One region of the Clostridium sp. CTA-19 genome, then DNA from elsewhere that is predicted to be linked to it. Evidence: riboswitches for the same ligand, from Rfam matches in the RefSeq annotation. Region 1 holds a riboswitch; each other region holds the start of a gene.

Region 1 (3,562 bases):
TTTTCCATAGCTCTTTTTAGCATGTTGTTAGCATCTACTGAAACTATATCTGTAGTATTAGACAATTCTTCTAATGATTGATTTTCTTCTTCAGATATTTCTGTCAAAAGTTCACTCGCTCCTAATAGTGTTTTTGCATAGTCACCAGTTTTAAAAAATATTTCTTTTATTTGACTATTGTTTTCTTTAAGTTTCTCTTCATTTTTATTTACACTGTCTAATAACTTAGATGCAAATAAAGTAAAAATTAATATTCCAAAGGATATTAACCATATAATAACTATTCTTAAAATTAGTTCCCGTGCAAAAAATTCATTTGGAAGAGTAGTTTTATTTATTGAAAAAACCAAAATTTCAGAAACTATACTTAATCCTATAGAAAGTATATTCATTTTATTATCTAAAAATAATGCTCCAATAATTATAAAGTAAAATACAACTACCCAGAATTCTTTTGAATGAATAAAAATTGACATATATATGTAATTCATATAAGAAAATATAAGAATAAGTTTCTTTAAAAATCCAAATTTCCTAATATCAAACACTATAGCATTTAAAGTTATATTATACATAACTTTAAAAGTTACTAATTCTACTAAAATCATTATTGATAATCCTATAAAAAAACTACATTTTAAATCATCAAACAATCCTAAAATTTTCATAGTAAAGAAAGTAACGCCTGCCATTATAGCACTTATAGAATATAAAATAAGAACATACTTCAACGTATTTTTCTGATATCTGATTATTGTACTACTATCATTTTGTATATTATTCATCTTATAATACCCCTTATACACTTACTACCAATTGTATGTTTTTCTACCACTTATACAATAAAGCACATATACTATATCCTGATGCAACAGAACAAAATACAATTAAATCATCTTTATTAAAATGTTCTTCATTTAATTTATCTTCTAAAGCCATAATAGGACTTGTACATCCAGTGTATCCATACCTATTTCCCACAAAAATCGCCTTTCCCATATCTGTACCTAATTTAGTTACTGTTAACTCTATATCTGCTCTTGAAAATTGAGACATAAGATAGTGAGTAACATCTTTTGTTTCATAGTTATAGTCCCTTAATAATTTTGTTATTGTTTCTGTCCATTTTTCAGATAAAAAACTAAAATCAAAAGGTTTCCATACCATTTTCTTATTTTCGTTATCTATATTCATATCTAAAATATTGGACATTCCACACCCTGGCATAGTTATAGACCAATGATATGAATCATCAGTATACATTCTTGAACCTAAGAATCCTTTTTCTTCATTTTCTTCTCTCTTCTCTAAAACTATCGCTGCTGCACCGTCAGCAGAACATCCAAATGCTACAATATCATCTTCTCTAGCAAACTTACTTATTAATAAAGAACCTACTACTAATATTCTTTTATACTTATTATCAGTTTTTAAATATCTACTAGCTACATCTATAGCAGTTAACATTCCTGTACAATTAGAATTCATATCAAATATAGCATTTGCATTTTTAGCATTAAGTTGATTTTTAATTAAAAGTGCACAGCACGGTGATAAATATTCTGGAGTATCAGATACAGATATAATCATATCTATATCTGATACTGAAATTTCAGCGTTATGTAAAGCTTTTCTAGAAGCCTTTAATGCCATGCTAATACCATTTTCTCCTTCTTCAGCAATTGTTCTAGTATCTCTACCTAACTTGTCCATTAAAGCTTCAGCATAATCTTCTAATTTATATTTTTTAAAATGCTCAACAAAATATTGATTTTTCAATTCCTTTTTGGGATGGTATGTACCGACTCCTATAATGTGTACATTTTTATACATAATAATTCCTCCTTGTTGTATTACAACATTAATCTAGTAACCTAACTATCTTGGGATTATTTATCCTTTAGACTTACGGCTTTGCGTCCTTATTTTTCAATAAGTTTGCCTTTTTTAGATTTATACATTACTTTTTATGTATAAACCACATTTTGTATAATAAGACCTCCTTAATACAATTATATTATTTGTATTTTTTTACGTATATACCTTATTATACTTGTTAATACATTATTTTTCTATTTATTGTTTAAAATATTTTAATTTTAAGTAAATAAAAAAACATTTAAGTATCTAAACTTAAATGTTTTTTGCATTTTTAGTCATAATGTTCTATTTTTATTTTAAATTTATTCTTTAAAGCTAATTTTCTACATTTTTCTTTTTTAACTTTAAAGCATTCTCTCCACTTCATCCCTTATATCTCTATTTTCTAACGCATTATCAATTTCTCTTATTAATTGCTCTCTATCTTTTGGTAAATCCCCTCTTAAAAGCAAGTAATTTGATGCATGGTTACATCTAAATACAATTTTTCCTTTTGTGTTTATGTTCTGAAGAATATTCTTGATTTCTTTTAATACCTCTATATCAGATAAAACTAAAAACTTTCCAGAGCTAATATCTTTATATAGTTCTGTATTCTCTTCTATCATAAGACTAAGAACCCCTAAGAAATCAGGACTAATATTACTAATAAGTTTTCCTGTATTTATGCTATGTTCTATTGTTCTATCCTTACCTCCAATTCCTGCAATCACAGTTACAGATAAAAGTATTCCACTTTCTTTTACTTTTAATCCTGCATTTAATAATTCACTAGAAGCAACACCTTTATTTATATAATTAAGTACCAGATTATCGCCACTTTCAATTCCCATATAAATCATTGATAATCCTAATCTCTTTAATTCTTTAAGCTCATCTATAGTTTTATATAATATAGATTTAGGCGATCCATATAATGTAATTCTCTTACATTCTGGAAAAACTTCTTTTATATATTTAAGTATTTCCTTTAAAGTATCTATCGGAATTATTAGTGCGTCTCCATCTGCTAAAAATATTTTTTCAGCCTTTCCATATATACTTCTAAATATATCTATTTCTTTTTTTATTTCCTTCAATGGTTTTATAGTAAATTTTTTAGATTTATACATACTACAAAAATTACACTTATTATGAGAGCAGCCTAAAGTCACCTGAATAATTAAGCTATACGCTTCACTTGGCGGTCTATATAATGGCATATTGTACATCATAAATTATTTCCTCCCTAGCTTTCACATTGTTATAATCTATCCCTGTAATAATACAATATTTCACTCTAAAATTCAAAAGATTTGAAATTTTTTTTATCTTCCATGTTATAATACTTTTAACTGTAAATATTTTAAATGTACTTAGAGGTGATATAATGAAACTTAAAAAAATTTTTATTACTTTTTTCTTTATTTTTTTTATAACATTTCTTTATGGATGTGAAAATAAAAATTTCAACTTTGAAAATGCCTTTGACTTTAAAGGTGATGTAGCTCGTGTAGAAACAAATAAAAAGTTTGGTTACATAAATAAAGAAGGTAACTTTATAATTAATCCAAAATATGAGGATGCTCTTGATTTTTCAAATAAATTTGCTTGGGTTAAAAAAGATAATTTATGGGGATGCATAGACAAAAATAATAATACTATATTAAACTTTGAGTATGAAGATGTAATACCAACCTAT
Region 2 (3,562 bases), on a different contig from region 1:
TGGTGCAAATAAAGATGTATTACAAGATTTATTAATGTTCTATTCATCTAAAGAGAAGAAACTGGTTACCTTAGATGAATATGTTTCTAGAATGAAAGAAGAACAAAAATATATTTATTATGCATCAGGAGAATCGTATGAAAGAATAGAAAAACTTCCTCAAACAGAATTATTGTTAGATAAAGGATATGAAATATTATATTTTATAGATGATGTAGATGAATTTGCTATAAAAATGCTTGCAAATTATAAAGAAAAGGAATTTAAATCAGTATCAAGTAGTGATTTAGGAATAGATACTGAAGAAAATGAAATGAAAACAAGTGATGAAGATAATAAATTATTTGAAAGCATGAAAGAATTATTAAAAGATAAGGTTAAAGAAGTTAAGGCATCTAAAAAATTAAAAAAACATCCTGTATGCTTATCTAATGAAGGGGAACTTTCAATAGAAATGGAAAAAGTATTAAATGCTATGCCAAATAATCCAAGCTTAAAGGCAGATAAAGTATTAGAAATAAATATAAACCATGAAGTCTTTGATGCGTTAAAGGATGCACATGAAAAAGATGAAGAAAAGTTTAAACTATATACCGATTTATTATATAATCAAGCTTTACTTATAGAAGGGTTATCAATAGGTGATCCAGTAGAATTTACAAATAATATATGTAAAATAATGAAATAAGAAATAGTAAGATAGGACTATATAGAAGTTGCAGTTATACAACTTCTATATGGTCCTATTTAGGCTAGATTAAAGAATAGCTAATTTCTAGATAAGGGTTATTTAGATAACTAAAATATATTAATCCTTTACCTAATTCATAAGTTCTAGTTTCTGTATAATACTTTCCATCTTCAAAGCTAAGAGCTTTTATAACAGTTTTAGTTGTGAAAGAAGTATCATTTTCTTCTGTTATTGTGGTTATAGCTTCATATTCAACTCCGTCTATAATTGTCTTTTGGGTCCATGAATTATTTTTTTTAATTTGACCTTTTAAAACTACAAAGTCTTTAATAAAAGAATGTAATGTATCTTTATTTTTAGAAATATAATCATTATTATTAATAGATTCTATAACCATATCATTAGTAACTTTATATTTTGCCGTAAAAGTTCTTTTTCCTCTAATATCTTGACCATAACCATCATTCATAAGTCCATCATAAGTGTATATTGTATAGTCATTTAAGGATTCAATATTATTAAAAGTTATTTTATGTCCTGTTTCAGCAGAACCAGTATAGGTTATAGGAGTATTTTTAGTATAAAAATATTGTTTATAATCATCTAAATATGAATGTTTATTACTAGTATAATTACTTGTATTAGATGAAGATATAGAGGAATTATTATTTATATTGTTTGAAGGGTTATTACTTATATTACAACCAACAAGTAAAATGCTAAATATACATATAAGTGAAACTAAAGATTTTTTATTTTTCAAATTAATCACATCCTTTATTTTATAATTTCACTTTTATAGAAAAATATACAAAGTGTTTTTAATTTGTTTTGTATATAATATGTGGAAATTAAAATTAAGGAATACAAGTTAAAAATTTATTCTTATATGTAATAATATTGAAAAAAGTGAAATAGTTTGTTTACAAGTAAAATAAAGTATTATATAATAATTTTGGGAATGATGAAGTATAATTTATATGTGGGCACTTGGATTATATGGAGTTAGTAGTGCAACCGACCTAATTAAATATTTTAAAATTAGGAGTGTTGGATATGCAGAAAAAGCAATTAAAAATTTTAACATCAGTAGTATTAGGAACATCTATAATTTTTGGTGGAATGGTTTCTACAGCTTCTGCTGTTGAAAAAAATACATCACAATATGGTGTAATAAATGAAAATAGTGAAATAAGTATTTGGAATTGTCAAGAAGGACTTAATCAAAATCAAAAGAGTCCTTATGAAAAAGAAAGTATTGTTGTACAAGGTTCAAAAATTTATAAATGCAAAAGATTTCACTATCCTCAATCAGGTTGGAAACCTTCTGATTCACCAATGTTTTGGAAAACAGTAGGAAAAATTCCAGAGTGGAATGCCCAAGAGGAATTAACACAAGAAAATAAAAGTCCATATGAAAAAGGTGATATTGTTATGTACAATTCTCAGGTATATAAATGTAAAAGATTCCATTATGCTCAACCAGGTTGGAATCCTTGTGAGGGACCAATGTTCTGGGAATTAATTAAATAAAGATATTAAATTATATATTGTATGAAAATAAGCCTACTAAGTCTAAATTCTTAGTAGGTTTTAAGTTTTCTTTAATATTTTTATATATTAGTTTCTTTATAAGATTCTTTGTTCATTTTCCATTTAAAAATAAGTTTATTAGGATCTTTTTTTAATAAGGTTTGAAAATTTTCACAGTATCCAACAAAAGCTGTACTACAATTTTTAGAAATATAGTCTATAGTCTCATCAATAACGTTATCGCCTTTAACCAAATCGACTTTATATGTATTTTTATCGGAAAAAACCAAAACTAAACTAGTTGTTTTACCAACAGGAATAAACATACAAGCCTTTTTCTTTATAGTTTGTTTATATATCCAAACCAATTCTTTAAGTGGAAGAGCTAATACAATCTTTTGAGTATATACAATTATATAATTTTCTGTTATGGTTATAGGCCCATTTTTATAGGATATAGGTAAGCTATACTCATAATCTATTTGTTTATATACGTTTTCAATATTTTCCATAGAGAAATCTTTAAGACTTTTTAAGGCAATAGAATTTTTCCTTACACCAATCATATATAAAAATATAGTATATACAAAACAAAGACAAGAAATCATAAGGAAAAAAGAAGCTTCAATAATAGGACTTTCATATTGCAAGTATTGAAGGTATGGCTTTAAATCCATTCCATTAGACAATTCAGTATTATTTTTAATAGCGTCACGTAAAATTACTAAATCATTGTCATTAAGTTCAAACAAATGGCCTTTTAATATAAAAGGACCTTCCTTTTTATTGATAAGATTATTATATTCTTTCTTTGGCAAAGCTACTGTTAATACAAAAGGATCTAATTTTATTGCAACTAAGTGTGATTTAATGCTTTCAGAGATGGGTATACCTAGTTTACTAGTAGTTTCTTTTAGTGTAACATCTAAATCATAAAGTTTATCAGCAGAAATTTTTAAATAAAGATCATTATTAAGGGCTTCTTTATAATCTTCAATAGTAGTAACTTCAAAGGCATTATTTTTGTTATTATAATATGTATACATTCCAAAACATGCAACAATAAATGCAAGAACTATCATAGCTATTAAAGATATAATTTTAGGTGTTCTTTTCTTTTTATAAGTTTTAATAAAACTTGAATTTTTCAATTATAAAACACTCCTTTATAGTTAATTTTAAATTTAATTTACATTTTGTATAATCGTTTAAAAAATATAAAAATTAACAAAAAATTATCTTTTAACACTATTATGTAGCATGAATGTATTGTATAATATTAAAAATGTTTTAGAAAATAAAATTTAAATATTTAATTTATAATAAAATATAAGAATA
Region 3 (3,562 bases), on a different contig from region 1:
TTATTTAATTTAAAATTAAAATTTAAGGAATTAAAAATTCACAAAGAACAGTTGAGAATTAAAAAATTAAGGATTAAGAGTTATGATTTTTTGTTTAGTTGAGGTAGAAAGTTAAAAAAATAAATTTTTTATATTTGCATTTGCTATTAATTATGTTAGTCAATGATGGTATAATTATATCTGTATGACTAAATATGGATAAAAACAATAAAGATAAGGTGTAATAATTATATACGGAGGATTTTTATGAGTAATAGTGATGTAAATTGTGTAAAACTGAAGTTATCTTTACATCCAGATGAAGAAGCTTTAGTTTCAGATATAAAAAAGATGATGTTAGAAGAAGAGTTAGAAGAGTTTGATGGTATAAGGGAAAACGATGTAAATATAAGAACGTCTTATGTTTTTGATGATGGTGAAAATATTGAAATTGGAGTTTTTTTTAGAAATGCTACAAAGGATGACCTTCACTTTACTACTTTGCCGTTAACGTTGGTTGATGAAAATGAAAATATTTTAGTGTCAGAAACTTTTAAATTAGATTCCTTAGGCGAAGTACCTGCTTATAGTGCAAGGCCGCATAAAATATTGTTTAGTAAGGCAAATATGCCTGAAAATATAAATATAAATAAAGGTTGTAAAATTATATTTAGTGAACAAATAGAAACTTTAAATGTAGCCCATATTGAATATGAAGATATAGAAAAAATACCTTTTGAAATGCAAATGTTTTTAAAACAATCATTGAATACATTGCCACCAATAGAAAAGGGACAAGTTGATTTAACTACATATGAAGTATATATGGAAAAAGATAATAAAGTAAAGGTTACTTTTTTGGTTAGGAATGGTAAGAATAAAACATTTAAGGTGGAAAAATTACCTATAACAATATATGATAAGAATAAAGAAATAATACATACAACTACTTTAGAAATAGATGGGATAGAATTAAATTCTAATAAAGCAAAATTATTTAGTTTTATTATAGATTGCAGTAATAAAGAGTTAAGTGAATTTGATTTAAGTGTACTTAATTTAGAGTTTAAAAGATAATATAAAGTATTTGTGTTGTTTTACTAAAGAAATATTACATAAGCACGATTATTCCTTTGAGTGATAAAATTATTATCATACAGAGTGAAAATTTTAGGCTATTGAAAAAGAAATGAAAACAATGTATAATTTTGTTAATAAAACTGAATAATTATATTACTTTGTAATTATATATGAAACAATGAAGTATATTTTGTATTTGGGTATCTGAAATATATGGAGTTAATGATACAACCGGCTAGTATATATATGTATATTAGCCGTGTTTTTTTTTCTAAAAATACTTATAAAATGCAAGTGATTTTAGAAAAAACAAAGTAATTATATTTATAATATGTAAAAAAAGTGTTAATAAATATCTAAATTTGTCGATATGTATATTACAACAATAAGTATTAAATAATAATTAAAATTAATCTATGGAGTTAAGTTATATAAAGTTTGTATTTTTGAAGTGGGGGGAAAATTTTGAATAAGAAGAAAATACAATTAATAATATTATCAGCTATATTAAGTAGCATTATATTAGCACCTAAAGAATATGTATTAGCTTGTGATAATGTAAAAGATACTCAGTTGGTTAAATGGACCCATCAGGATACGTGTGTCGAGGATGATAAGAAATATAAAATAGATATAGATAATGTAGAATATATTGTAGAGGATAATACAACAGATATAGTAAAATTTTCAGATCCTAATTTTAAAAAGGCATTGAATGAAAAATTAGGCAAACCTTTTGATGCAGAGATTACCGTTGGCGATCTTAACAATATGAGTGGGGTTTTAGACTTAGAAGATAGAGGTATATCTAATATAGATGGAATAAGACATCTAGAAAATATAGAGGCTTTAATTTTAAATAGTAATCATTTAACTACTATCCCTAATGAAATAGAAGCATTGAAAAATCTAAAAACTTTAGAATTAGATGATAATCAATTAATTATGTTGCCAGATAATATTGGTAGCTTAAAAAATCTACGGGAGTTATATTTAGCTGATAATCAGTTGACTGTATTACCTAATAGTATAGGTGAACTAAATAATTTAGAAGATTTTATAGTACAAGCAAATAACTTGAGCTATTTACCAGAATCAATAGGAAAGTTAGATAAATTAGAGAAGTTATATTTATGTGCTAATGAATTAAAAGAAATTCCAGAAACGATAACAAATTTACAAAATTTAAGAGTGTTATCATTGAAAGTAAATTATATAGAAGAATTACCTAAATCTATAAAGGAAATGAAAAGCTTAAAAGATTTAGATATAAGAGGAAATTTAATAGAGGACAATTAAAAAAATAAGGATTAAGAATTAGGAATTAAGAATTTAGGAGGAAACTGGACACTAGTCCAGTTTCTTTTTAATTTAAGGGAGTAGAATTTGAGTTTAGGATATAAAACTAACTAAAGCTAGATTCAAAAGTATGCAGTCGTAGCAAATTATATAATTGACAAAGGACAAAGGACAATTTATTTAGGAATTGACAATGGACAATTGACATTTGACAATGATGGAGGAAACTGGATTCCAGTTTCTTTGAACTATAGGAATTAAATTCTAAGTTTATGATATTAAATTAAACAAAGTTGTATTCAAAGTTTACAGCCGTAACAAATGGGACAGGCACGAAAGGTGTATACCCATAAAATAGAGAGCAGCTCTTTAAATTTAGTTATCATAAATAAAAAAAAGTTAGCTAGTCCCTTAAATAGTTAAGAGTTAATAATTAATAGTTAAGAGTTCAGGATGAAACTGGATCACCAGTTTCTTTGAAATAAAGTAGCTTTGCTGCGTAGAGGTTCGGGACTGGCTTTGATTTATTAGTGGAAAAATAAAAAATTAGGAGAGCAGCATGTGTTAGCGAAGAAAATAAATTTATCGTGCCTGTCCCATTTGTGATGGAGGTAGAACTTTGAACGATTACATACTTAGTTGAGGTAGGGAGTTTGAAAAATTGACAATGGACAATTGACATTTGACAATGGTGGAGGAAACTGGACTGCCAGTTTCTTTCAATTTAATAGAGTAAATTCTAGGTTGGGGGTATAAAACAAACAAAAGCTAGATTCAAAATGTGTAGCCATAACAAGAAGGACAGGCGTACCAAAGTATGTATTCCATAAGTTATTTTTACAGTGAAATCAGAGGGTTATCAATAAAACCTAAAACAATCAAAGCCGGTCCTAAAATAGCAGCTTTGCTGCGTAGAGGTTCGGGACCGACTTTGAGTACTATTGGAGAGAAACTAAAATCAACAAAAGTATATATCCAAAAGAATAGGAAAGTAGCCAATTACGCGTCTGTCCCTCTTGTGATGGAGGTAGAACTTTGAACGATTGCATACTTAGATTTTGTTAGTAAAACTAGATTCAAAAATACGTTGAGAATTACTAGTAACAAAGTGAGTAGTAATAACCATAAGTTAAATAAAAAATGTGATAGTTCCCTAAAAATATAATTATGAGGTAGTGAAAACATATAATAATTTGGATATAAT

The links. Region 1 has a riboswitch for cyclic di-GMP ahead of ACYUE0_RS09690 (ketoacyl-ACP synthase III). Riboswitches for the same ligand answer to the same signal wherever they lie in the genome.
Region 2: another riboswitch for cyclic di-GMP. It lies ahead of ACYUE0_RS10950 (carbohydrate-binding protein); the one in region 1 lies ahead of ACYUE0_RS09690 (ketoacyl-ACP synthase III).
Region 3: another riboswitch for cyclic di-GMP. It lies ahead of ACYUE0_RS17290 (leucine-rich repeat domain-containing protein); the one in region 1 lies ahead of ACYUE0_RS09690 (ketoacyl-ACP synthase III).

Annotation. Positions count from the first base shown of each region.
Region 1 covers NZ_BAAABH010000015.1:3,737-7,298, reverse strand. Annotated here, with positions in the region: gene ACYUE0_RS09695 (methyl-accepting chemotaxis protein) at 1-785, opposite strand, end outside; gene ACYUE0_RS09690 (ketoacyl-ACP synthase III) at 829-1,833, opposite strand; cyclic di-GMP riboswitch class I at 1,866-1,953, opposite strand; gene ACYUE0_RS09685 (radical SAM protein) at 2,226-3,092, opposite strand; gene ACYUE0_RS09680 (WG repeat-containing protein) at 3,251-3,562, shown strand, end outside.
Region 2 covers NZ_BAAABH010000017.1:52,768-56,329, reverse strand. Annotated here, with positions in the region: gene htpG (molecular chaperone HtpG) at 1-688, shown strand, start outside; gene ACYUE0_RS10955 (hypothetical protein) at 753-1,454, opposite strand; cyclic di-GMP riboswitch class II at 1,640-1,723, shown strand; gene ACYUE0_RS10950 (carbohydrate-binding protein) at 1,748-2,224, shown strand; gene ACYUE0_RS10945 (hypothetical protein) at 2,305-3,375, opposite strand.
Region 3 covers NZ_BAAABH010000060.1:289-3,850, reverse strand. Annotated here, with positions in the region: gene ACYUE0_RS17295 (SLAP domain-containing protein) at 247-1,056, shown strand; cyclic di-GMP riboswitch class II at 1,222-1,305, shown strand; gene ACYUE0_RS17290 (leucine-rich repeat domain-containing protein) at 1,525-2,358, shown strand.